DNA from 2 places in the Variovorax sp. PDC80 genome. Region 1 is predicted to be linked to the other one. Evidence: riboswitches for the same ligand, from Rfam matches in the RefSeq annotation. Region 1 holds a riboswitch; the other holds the start of a gene.
The links. A riboswitch is a leader RNA that binds a small molecule or an ion and turns the genes downstream of it on or off. The one in region 1 is predicted to bind S-adenosylhomocysteine.
Positions count from the first base shown of each region.

Region 2: another riboswitch for S-adenosylhomocysteine. It lies ahead of ahcY (adenosylhomocysteinase); the one in region 1 lies ahead of metH (methionine synthase).

Region 1 covers NZ_FOWG01000004.1:301,992-307,703, forward strand. Annotated here, with positions in the region: gene BM109_RS14825 (homocysteine S-methyltransferase family protein) at 1-993, shown strand, start outside; gene BM109_RS14830 (LysR family transcriptional regulator) at 1,017-1,940, opposite strand; gene BM109_RS14835 (PACE efflux transporter) at 2,055-2,492, shown strand; S-adenosyl-L-homocysteine riboswitch at 2,562-2,686, shown strand; gene metH (methionine synthase) at 2,747-5,461, shown strand; gene BM109_RS14845 (ArnT family glycosyltransferase) at 5,610-5,712, shown strand, end outside.
Region 2 covers NZ_FOWG01000008.1:314,615-320,326, forward strand. Annotated here, with positions in the region: gene metF (methylenetetrahydrofolate reductase [NAD(P)H]) at 1-695, opposite strand, end outside; gene BM109_RS23800 (TlyA family RNA methyltransferase) at 705-1,493, opposite strand; gene ahcY (adenosylhomocysteinase) at 1,503-2,942, opposite strand; S-adenosyl-L-homocysteine riboswitch at 3,013-3,081, opposite strand; gene BM109_RS23810 (hypothetical protein) at 3,232-3,900, shown strand; gene phaP (TIGR01841 family phasin) at 4,099-4,596, shown strand; gene BM109_RS23820 (hypothetical protein) at 4,663-5,121, shown strand; gene BM109_RS23825 (alpha/beta fold hydrolase) at 5,118-5,712, shown strand, end outside.

The DNA of each region.
Region 1 (5,712 bases):
ATCGCCATCCTCGATGGCGCCATGGGCACCATGATCCAGCGCTTCAAGCTCACCGAGGCCCAGTACCGCGGCGAGCGCTTCAAGGACTTCGAGCGCGACGTGAAGGGCAACAATGAGCTGCTGTCGCTGACCCGGCCCGACGTCATCTCCGACATCCACGAGAGCTACCTCGCGGCCGGCGCCGACCTGATCGAGACCAACACCTTCGGCGCGACCACCATCGCGCAGGAGGACTACAAGATGGCGCACCTGGCGCGCGAGATGAACCTCGAGTCCGCGAAGCTGGCGCGCGCCGCCTGCGACAAGTACTCCACGCCCGACAAGCCGCGCTTCGTGGCCGGCGCGCTCGGCCCGACGCCCAAGACCGCGAGCATCAGCCCCGACGTCAACGATCCGGGCGCGCGCAATGTCGATTTCGAGGCCCTGCGCGCGGCCTACTACGAGCAGACCGAGGCGCTGGTCGAGGGCGGCGCCGACGTGATCCTGGTCGAGACCATCTTCGACACGCTCAACGCCAAGGCTGCGCTGTTCGCGGTCGACGAGTATTTCGAGAACAGTGGCGAGCGCCTGCCGCTGATCATCAGCGGCACCGTGACCGACGCCTCGGGCCGCATCCTCAGCGGCCAGACCGTGACCGCCTTCTGGCACAGCGTGCGCCATGCGCGGCCGCTGGCCATCGGCCTGAACTGCGCGCTGGGCGCGGCGCTGATGCGCCCCTACATCCAGGAACTGGCGCGCGTGGCCGACGACACCTTCATCAGCTGCTACCCCAACGCCGGCCTGCCCAACCCGATGAGCGACACCGGCTTCGACGAGACGCCCGACGTGACCTCGCGCCTGCTGCACGAGTTCGCGGCCGAGGGGCTGGTCAACATCGTCGGCGGCTGCTGCGGCACCACGCCGGACCACATCGCGGCCATCGGGCGCGCGGTGTCGCCGGTGGCGGGGCGGCTGCTGAACAATGCGGCCGGGTTCTACAAGGAAGCGGCTTGAGCCCAGGCCCGTAGCCTCGCGTTTCAGGACGCGATAGGCACCGACACCCCGGCAGCCTGCCGCTCGCGCGAAATCAACGCCACGAAGCGCTGCGCCCCCAGCCCCAGCGGCCGTTCGCGCGACCACACCACGTCCACCCACAGGTTCAGGCCGTTGCTGAGGTTCTCGAGCGGGATCTCGACCAGCGCGCCCGCCGCCACGTGCGGCCGCACGAAATTGCGCGGCAGCCAGCCCCAGCCGACGCCGGCGGTGATCAGGCTCAGGGCGGCCAGCGCGTTGTCGGTGCGCCAGAGGTGGCGCGCGAACACGCTGCGCGGGTCCATGGCCGTGACCAGGTCGCGGCCGGCCACCACGATCTGGCGGGTGGCGATCAGGTGCTCCTCGCGCAAGCGGCCGCCGGGCGCGGCGGCCAGCACCGGGTGGCCCGGCGCCATCACCGCGACCATGGTGTCGCTGCCCACCTCCTGGAAGCCCTCGCGCCCGTCGAGGCTGGGCCGCTCGAACACCAGCGCGAGCTGGGCCCGGCCGCTGTGCAGCAGCGCCAGCGCATCGGCCTGCGGCGCGGCCAGCACCTCGACCTGCAGCAGCGGGTATTCGTGCGCCAGCTCGGCCAGCGCGCCGCTCCAGGGCGCGGCCAGCAGCTCGGGCGCGATCGCCAGCGTGAGCCGTTCCTCCAGCCCCTGCGTGAGCGCCAGCGCCTGCGCGTCGAGCTGGCGCAGCTGCGCCGCCAGCGAGCGCGCCTGCGGCTCGAGCGAGCGCGCGGCGGCCGTGGGCCGGGGCTCGCGGCCCTTGCGGTCGAACAGCTGCAGGTCGAGCTCGGCCTCGAGATGGGCGATGGCCATGCTGACCGCCGACGGCACGCGGCGCAGGGCGCGGGCGGCGGCCGAGAAGGAGCCGTGGTCGATCACGGCCAGGAAGACCTCGACGCTGTCGCTGGAGAAGCTCATGGCTGGTTTCTCGCCGATCTATCAACAAAACTGAAATAAGTTGACTTTTTATATCAGCAAGAGACACATAAAGTCGACGGATCGCAGTCACACAACAAGCCAAGAGAGTCCGTCATGCAGGGAATCCAGCGTCGCATCGTCTACATCACCCTCTACGAAGGGATCGCCATCGTGGCCGCCAGCGCCGGGCTGGCGCTGCTGACGGGCGCCGGCCTCGGCCATTCGGGCGCGCTGGCGGTGGCGGCCTCGGTCATCGCGGTGATCTGGAACCTGATCTTCAACAGCCTGTTCGAGCGCTGGGAGGCGCGCCAGGCGGTGCGCGGGCGCAGCCTCAAGCGCCGCATCGCCCATGCGATCGGCTTCGAGGGCGGCCTGATCGGCCTGCTGGTGCCGATGTTCGCCTGGGGCCTGGGCATCTCGCTGTGGCAGGCGCTGGTGATGGACCTGGGGCTGGTGGTCTTCTTCCTGGTCTACACCTTCGTCTTCAACTGGGCCTTCGACCGCGCCTTCGGGCTGCCGGCCTCGGCGGCGCCGGTCGCGCAGGCGGCCTGAGCCTTCCCGGCGGCCCGCGGATACACCCGCGGGCCGTTGGCACGTCCGGCAGCCGGTAAAATCGCCACCCCTTCCAAGGAGCGTTGCAGCGGCGGCGCGCGGGACCCCCTGGTCCGCGACCCGCCGTCAGGCTTGGAAGGCGCCTTCTCGCAGAACCTGCCCGGAAGGCCCGGTTGCAACGACGCTCACCTGACGTGTCTTCCCCTGCCCAGGTGAGCCCCATGAGCGATGTCCCCGCGCCTTTCGTTTCTCCCATGAAGCTGTCCGGTCTCGAACCGGTGGCCATCGGCGAGGGATCCCTGTTCGTCAACATCGGCGAGCGCACCAACGTCACCGGTTCCAAGGCCTTCGCGCGCATGATCCTCAACGGCCAGTTCGAGGAGGCGCTGGCCGTCGCGCGCCAGCAGGTCGAGAACGGCGCGCAGGTGATCGACATCAACATGGACGAGGCCATGCTCGACAGCAAGGCCGCGATGGTGCGCTTCCTCAACCTGATCGCCAGCGAGCCCGACATCGCGCGCGTGCCGGTGATGGTCGACAGCTCGAAGTGGGAAGTGATCGAGGCCGGCCTGCGCTGCATCCAGGGCAAGGGCATCGTCAATTCGATCTCCATGAAGGAGGGCGTGGACAAGTTCAAGCACGAGGCGAAGCTCGTGAAGCGCTACGGCGCGGCCGCCGTGGTGATGGCCTTCGACGAGAAGGGCCAGGCCGACACCTACGAGCGCAAGGTCGAGATCTGCGAGCGCGCCTACCGCATCCTGGTCGACGAGGTGGGCTTCCCGCCCGAGGACATCATCTTCGACCCGAACATCTTCGCGATCGCCACCGGCATCGAGGAGCACGACAACTACGCGGTCGACTTCATCAACGCCGTGCGCTGGATCAAGCAGAACCTGCCGGGCGCCAAGGTCTCGGGCGGGGTGTCGAACGTGAGCTTCAGCTTCCGCGGCAACGACCCGGTGCGCGAGGCGATCCACACCGTGTTCCTGTACCACGCGATCCAGGCCGGCATGGACATGGGCATCGTCAACGCCGGCATGGTCGGCGTCTACGACGACCTCGAGCCCGAGCTGCGCGAGCGCGTGGAGGACGTGGTGCTCAACCGCCGGCCCGACGCCGGCGAGCGCCTGGTCGAGGTGGCCGAGAGCGCCAAGAGCGGGGCCAAGGACGACAGCAAGAAGCTCGAGTGGCGCGGCACGCCCGAGCAGCCGGTGCACGTCAACCAGCGGCTGTCGCACGCGATGGTGCACGGCATCACCGACTTCATCGTGGAAGACACCGAGGAGGCCTACCAGCAGATCCTCGCCAAGGGCGGCCGTCCGCTGCACGTGATCGAAGGCCCGCTGATGGACGGCATGAACATCGTGGGCGACCTGTTCGGCCAGGGCAAGATGTTCCTGCCGCAGGTGGTGAAGTCGGCGCGCGTGATGAAGTCGGCCGTGGCCCACCTCATCCCCTACATCGAGGAAGAGAAGCGCCAGGACGAGGCCGCGGGCCGCGACGTGCGAACCAAGGGCAAGATCATCATCGCCACCGTGAAGGGCGACGTGCACGACATCGGCAAGAACATCGTCACCGTCGTGCTCCAGTGCAACAACTTCGAGGTGGTGAACATGGGCGTGATGGTCCCGTGCCACGAGATCCTCGCCAAGGCGAAGGTCGAGGGCGCGGACATCGTGGGCCTGTCGGGCCTGATCACGCCGAGCCTGGAAGAGATGCAGTACGTGGCCGGCGAGATGCAGAAGGACGACCACTTCCGCATCAAGAAGATCCCGCTCCTGATCGGCGGCGCCACCACCAGCCGCGTGCACACGGCCGTGAAGATCGCGCCGCACTACGAAGGCCCGGTGGTCTACGTGCCCGACGCCTCGCGCAGCGTGAGCGTGGCGCAGTCGCTCTTGAGCGACCAGGCCGCGGCCTACATCGGCGAGATCAACGCCGACTACGAGAAGGTGCGCACGCAGCACGCCAACAAGAAGCAGGTGCCGCTGTGGCCGCTGGCCAAGGCGCGCGCCAACAAGACGCCCATCGACTGGTCGAACTACGTGCCGCCCGCGCCCAAGTTCATCGGCCGGCGCGTGTTCCGCAACTTCGACCTGACCGAGCTCGCCAAGTACATCGACTGGGGCCCGTTCTTCCAGACCTGGGACCTCGCGGGCCCGTTCCCGGCCATCCTCAAGGACGAGATCGTCGGCACCGAGGCCGTGCGCGTCTACGCCGACGGCCAGCGCATGCTCAAGCGCCTGATCGAGGGCCGCTGGCTCAGCGCGAGCGGCGTGGTCGGCTTCTGGCCGGCCAACACCGAGAACGACGACGACATCGTGCTCTACACCGACGAGTCGCGCAGCGAGGCCGCGCTCACCTGGTACGGCCTGCGCCAGCAGACCGAGAAGCAGGAGATCGAGGGCACGATGCGCCCGAGCCGCTGCCTGGCCGACTTCGTCGCGCCGCGCGAGAGCGGCCTGAAGGACTACGTGGGCATGTTCGCCGTGACCGCGGGCCTGGGCGTGGAGAAGAAGGAGAAGTACTTCGTCGACGACCTCGACGACTACTCCGCGATCATGCTCAAGGCGCTGGCCGACCGGCTGGCCGAGGCCTTCGCCGAGGCCATGCACCACCGCGTGCGCACCGACCTCTGGGGCTACGCTGCCGACGAGGCGCTGAGCAACGAGCAGATGATCGCCGAGAAGTACCGCGGCATCCGGCCCGCGCCCGGCTACCCGGCCTGCCCCGACCACAGCGTGAAGAAGCCGATGTTCGACCTCCTGAACTGCACGGACATTGGCATGAGCCTGACCGAAAGCCTCGCTATGATGCCGGCCGCCAGCGTGTCGGGGTTCTACCTCGGGCACCCCGACAGCACGTACTTCAACGTAGGCAAAATCGGCCATGACCAGCTGCAGGACCAGGCGGTGCGCCGCAAGGCGAGCGAATCCGAACTGGAGCGGCTGCTGGCGCCCAACCTCTGACGGCGCGCGGCGGGCCCTTCCGTTCCCCCGCGCCGCCGCCATCCACGCCGCCCGCCCCGCGGGCCGCTGAACCGATCCAGGCTTCCGGGGGATTCCCATTCAGACACTGCTCTTCATCCTCGCGCACCACGCGGCGCTGGCCCTCTTCGTGGCCGGCGCCTGGGGCTTCGGCGCCACCGTGCTGGCGCGCTTCGGGGCGCCCGCGCGCCGCGACGCCTGGCTCGAGGGCGCGATCGCGACCACGCTCGGTG
Region 2 (5,712 bases), on a different contig from region 1:
ATCGAGGCCGTGTCGTCGCCGAAGGCCTGCAGCCGCAGCCGGATCCAGCGCGGGATTTCGGCGCCGCAGGCGTCCGAGAAGCGCATCAGCTGCGTCGAGCTGGTGATCGGCATGATGCCGGGCACGATCGGCGTGTCGATGCCGAGCGCGCGCGCCTCGTCGACGAAGCGGAAGTAGGCATCGGCGCTGAAGAAGTACTGCGTGATCGCCGAATCGGCGCCGGCCTTCACCTTGGCCGCGAAGGCCTGCAGGTCGGCCTCGGGCGAACGCGCCTGCGGATGCACCTCGGGATAGCAGGCCACCTCGATGTGGAAGTCGCGGCCGGTCTCTTCGCGAATGAAGGCCACGAGGTCGCTCGCGTACTGGAACTCGCCGCCGGCGCCGTAGCCGCTGGGCAGGTCGCCGCGCAGCGCCACCAGGCGCTTCACGCCCATGGCCTTGAGCTCGGCGAGCTGCGCGCGCACGGTCTCGCGCGTGGCGCCGATGCACGAGAAATGGCTGGCCGCGTCCACGCCCTCGGACAGGATCTCCTGCACCGCGCCGAAGGTGCCCTGGTGGGTGGAGCCGCCCGCGCCGTAGGTGACCGAGCAGAACTCGGGCTTGCGCGCATAGAGCTGCTGGCGCGCCGCGCGCAGCTTGACCGCGCCTTCGGGCGTCTTGGTCGGGAAGAATTCGAAACTCAGCGGAAGGCGCACCTGCGTCTCCTAGGAACCGCCCGCGCCCGTCGCGCGCACGGCGTGAATAAAAAACTCGCGGTTGCCGTCGCCGCCGGCGATCGGGCTGTCGAACCAGCGCAGCACGCGCAGCTCAAGCGCGGCGCAGGCATCGCGCAGGCGCTTCTCGACGATCTCGTACATCGCCGCGTCGCGCACGATGCCGCCCTTGCCGACCTGGCCCGGCTGCAGTTCGAACTGCGGCTTGACCAGCATCAGCAGCTGGCCGTCGTCCGCGAGGAACTGCACCACCGCCGGCAGCACCAGCGTGAGCGAGATGAACGACAGGTCTCCGACGATCAGGTCGAAGCGCTCGTCGAAGGGCTCCTCGCCCTCTTCCTGCAGGTCGTCGGCCGAGAGAGCGCGCGCATTGACGCCTTCGATGGCGAGCACGCGCGCGTCCTCGCGCAGCTTCGCATGCAGCTGCCCGTGGCCGACGTCGACGCCCACCACCCGTGCGGCGCCGCGCTGCAGCAGGCAGTCGGTGAAGCCGCCGGTCGACTGGCCCACGTCGAGGCACAGCTTGCCGGCGGCATCGACGCCGCTGGCCTCGAGCGCGCCTTCGAGCTTGAGCCCGCCGCGCGAGACATAGCGCGCCTCGGCCGCATCGTCGAGCTCGAGCTCGGCCGACTCGGGCACCTCGTCGCGGTTCTTCACGACCGAACGCCACGCATCGGTCGAGCCCGCATCGCGCCAGCGCATGCCGCCGGCGATAAGCCGCACGGCCTGCGAGCGCGAGGCGGCGAGGCCGCGTTCCACCAGCAACTGGTCGGCTCGCATGCGCGGCGATCAGTAGCGGTAGCTGTCCGGCTTGTAGGGGCCGTTCTTGCTCACGCCGATGTAGGCGGCCTGGGCGTCGGTCAGCTCGGTGAGCATGGCGCCGACCTTCTTCAGGTGCAGGCGCGCGACCTTCTCGTCGAGGTGCTTGGGCAGCACGTAGACCTTGCCGGCCTGGTAGGCGTCGGGCTTGGTGAACAGCTCGATCTGCGCGATGGTCTGGTTCGCGAACGACGACGACATCACGAAGCTCGGGTGGCCCGTGCCGCAGCCCAGGTTCACGAGGCGGCCCTTGGCCAGCAGGATGATCTTCTTGCCGTCGGGGAAGGTGATGTGGTCGACCTGCGGCTTGATCTCTTCCCATTCGTACTTCTCGATCGACGCGACGTCGATCTCGTTGTCGAAGTGGCCGATGTTGCAGACGATGGCCTGGTCCTTCATCTTCGCCATCGTGTCGTGCGTGATGACGTCCTTGTTGCCGGTGGTGGTCACGAAGATGTCGGCCTTGTCGGCCGCGTATTCCATCGTCACAACCTTGTAGCCTTCCATCGCGGCCTGCAGCGCGTTGATCGGGTCGATCTCGGTGACCCACACCTGCGCCGACAGCGCGCGCAGCGCCTGGGCCGAGCCCTTGCCCACGTCGCCGTAGCCGGCCACGCAGGCCACCTTGCCGGCGATCATCACGTCGGTCGCGCGCTTGATGCCGTCGACCAGCGATTCGCGGCAGCCGTAGAGGTTGTCGAACTTGCTCTTGGTGACCGAGTCGTTGACGTTGATGGCGCGGAACAGCAGCGTGCCCTTGGCGCTCATCTCGTTGAGGCGGTGCACGCCGGTGGTGGTTTCCTCGGTCACGCCGATGATCTCGGCCGACTTGCGCGTGTACCAGGTCGCATCGACGGCCAGCTTGGCCTTGATCGCGGCGAAGAGAATGCGCTCTTCCTCGCTGCCCGGGTTGGCGATCACGCCCAGGTCCTTCTCGGCGCGCTGGCCCAGGTGCATCAGCAGCGTGGCATCGCCGCCGTCGTCGAGGATCATGTTCGGGCCTTCGCCCTTCGAGTCCTTGGGGCCGAAGTCGAAGATGGCGTGGGTGTAGTCCCAGTAGTCCTTGAGCGACTCGCCCTTGATCGCGAACACCGGCGTGCCCGACGCGGCGATCGCGGCGGCCGCGTGATCCTGCGTCGAGAAGATGTTGCACGAGGCCCAGCGCACCTGCGCGCCGAGGGCCTGCAGCGTCTCGATCAGCACCGCGGTCTGGATCGTCATGTGCAGCGAGCCGGTGATGCGCGCGCCCTTGAGCGGCTGGCTCTTGGCGAATTCCTCGCGGATGGCCATCAGGCCGGGCATCTCGGTTTCCGCGATGCGGATTTCCTTGCGGCCCCAGGCGGCGAGCGAAAGGTCGGCGATCGCCTGGTCGGCGGACGAAACAGGGGTGGGCTTGAGAACAGCGCTCATGTGAAGTGAACTCCAGAACTGTGTTTGAACGAGGCCACTGCGTCGGGGGAAAAAGACTCACCGCGAGAACAGCGGATGAGCGTGGTTGCGATGGGTCCGAGCCTCACGCCTGGCGGCGCTGCAACGCTCCTCGGAAGCGGCGGATTGTAGACGTGCCGGACACGGGCGCCAACGGCCGGGGCTTCCCACATCACGGAACGCGAGGGCGCGCCAACACCCCGCGTCATGCAGGGCTCAGAGTCGAGGCGTACAACGCTGCTTGCATTCCTTTTCCGCGAAAGCCCCTCCGATGCGTTCATCCCGTCTTTCCCTTCCCTCGTCGCCCACCGCGCGCCGCGCGCTCTGCACGGCGGCCCTGCTCGGCCTCGCCACCTTGCCGGGCCTGTCCTTCGCGCAGCAGGCGCAGGCCGCGCAACCCGTGGTGCGCGTGCGCGGCACGCTGGTCTACGCCGATGCGAGCAAGCTCGTCGTCAAGGACCGTGGCGGCGAGGTCGTGAGCCTCGCGCGGCCCGCGGACATGTCGCTGTCGGAGGTCTATCGCATCAAGCTGTCCGACATCAAGAAGGGCAGCTTCATCGGCACCGCCGCGATGCCGCAGGCCGACGGCACGCAGAAGGCGCTCGAGGTGGTGGTGTTCCCCGAGGCCGCGCGCGGCACCGGCGAGGGTCACTATCCGTGGGACCTGCAACCGCAGAGCACCATGACCAATGCCACCGTGGCCGACCTCGCAGCCGCGCCGCGCTCGGTGCGCGGCGGGCAGCAGCTGCGCCTGTCCTACAAGGGCGGCGAGAAGACCGTGATCGTGCCGCGCGACGTGCCGGTCGTGACCTTCCGCGCGGGCACCGAGGCGCTGCTGGTGCCGGGCGCCAAGGTGCTGGTCAATGCGCAGGAGCGCAACGGCACGCCGACCGCGCTGCGCGTGGTGGCCGGCCGCGACGGCTTCACGCCGCCGATGTAAGCCGTTGCCGCTACCCGCCGGCGCTCCAGCGAGCGCCGGTGCCGCGGCGCACACCATCCCTTCGGGAAATCCCCCAGGCAAATCCGCGGCCGCGATCGCCGCGGCAGGGTCGCCGCGGCGTATCGTGGCGGCGGACCACGCGCGTGCGCGGCCGGTCCCGCCACCATCTTGTCCAACGTCCTCAGGAGATTCCGCACCATGGCCACTGCCAAGAAAGCCGCCGCCAAGAAGACCACTGCCAGCAGCAGCAGCGGAAGCGCCGAGAGAAAAGCGGCCCCGAGCGCGGCCGACATGCTCAACCCGCTCAAAGGCATGGCCGAGCGGCTGCAGAACCTCAACATGACCGATGGCGCGAGCAAGCTGCTCGACAGCGGACGCAAGGACCTGCAGGCGCTGATGCAGGCCAACGAGAAGTCGTTCCAGGGCCTGCAGACCGTGGTGCAGCGCCAGACCGAGATGATCAAGAGCGCGATCACCGACTGGCAGGCCGCCGCCAAGGACATCCCCGGCAAGGACCCGAAGGAAAGCCTCGCCAAGCTCGACGCGCTCGGCCGCCAGTCGTTCCAGCGCGCGGTCGACGACATCAAGGAACTCGCCAACCTCGCGGCCAAGTCGCAGGCCGATGCCTTCGAGGTGGTGCGCCAGCGCATCCAGTCGAACGTCGACGAGGTCACGAAGATGCTGCAGCGCAAGTAGCGCGCGGCCCAGGCGCCGCGCCGGCGCACGGCGCGGCCTTCCGACGACGAACCTCGGTGTGCGGCCATGACCCAGTCCTCCTCTCCCCTCGACCCCATGGCGATCTGGCGCGAGCTCACCGCGCAATGGGAAAAGAGCACCAACGCGTTCGCCAACGAGGCCATGGCCTCCGATCCGTTCCGACAGGGCATGCATGGCGGCATGAACGCCTCGCTGGGCGCGCAGAAGGCGCTCGGCGACCTGATGGCGCGGCTGCTCACGATGCTGAACCTGCCCACGCGCGCCGACCTGCAGGCGCTCTCGGAGCAGCTGCAGCACATCGACGACCACCTGGCGCGGATCGCGCGGCAGCTCGAGGAGGGCGGTGCTGCGCCAGCGCCGGCGCCGCAGTCATCGGCGCCGAAGCGCACGAAGCAGCCGCCCTCGATGGCGGCCACGCCACCCGCTCCCGCACCCTCACCCGCGAAGAAGGCAGCGGCCAAGGCCTCGAAGTCCCCGGCCCGCACCCGCCGCCCGCGCCCATGAGCACGCCCGCCGCCGAACTGCCGGTGCTGCCCGATCTGCGCGCCGAGATCGAGCGCACCATCCAGCGCAACATCAAGGGCCTGGATTTCCTGACCAGCGCCACGCCCGCGGTCGGGCTCACGCCCAAGGACGAGATCCATCGCCGCGGCACGCTGAGCCTCTACCACTACCGGCCGATGGTCGACGAGATCTACCGCGTGCCGGTGCTGATCGTGATGGCCACCACCAACAAGGGCTACATCCTCGACCTCGCGCCGGGCCAGAGCATGGTCGAGCACCTGCTGCGGCAGGGCTACGACGTCTACATGATGGACTGGAACGCGCCGCGGCCGCAGGAGAAGCGGCTGCGCATCGAGGACTACGTGCTCGACTTCATTCCCGACTCGATCCGCCGCGTGCAGCAGCGCTCGGGCGAGGAGGACGTGACCATCGTCGGCTACTGCATGGGCGGCGTGCTCTCCACGCTCTACGCGGCGCTGCATCCGGGCGGGCCGCTGAAGAACCTCGCGCTGTTCACCACGCCGATCGACTTCAGCCGCATGACGATGTTCCATGCCTGGTCGGATCGCCGTTATTTCGATGTCGACCGGC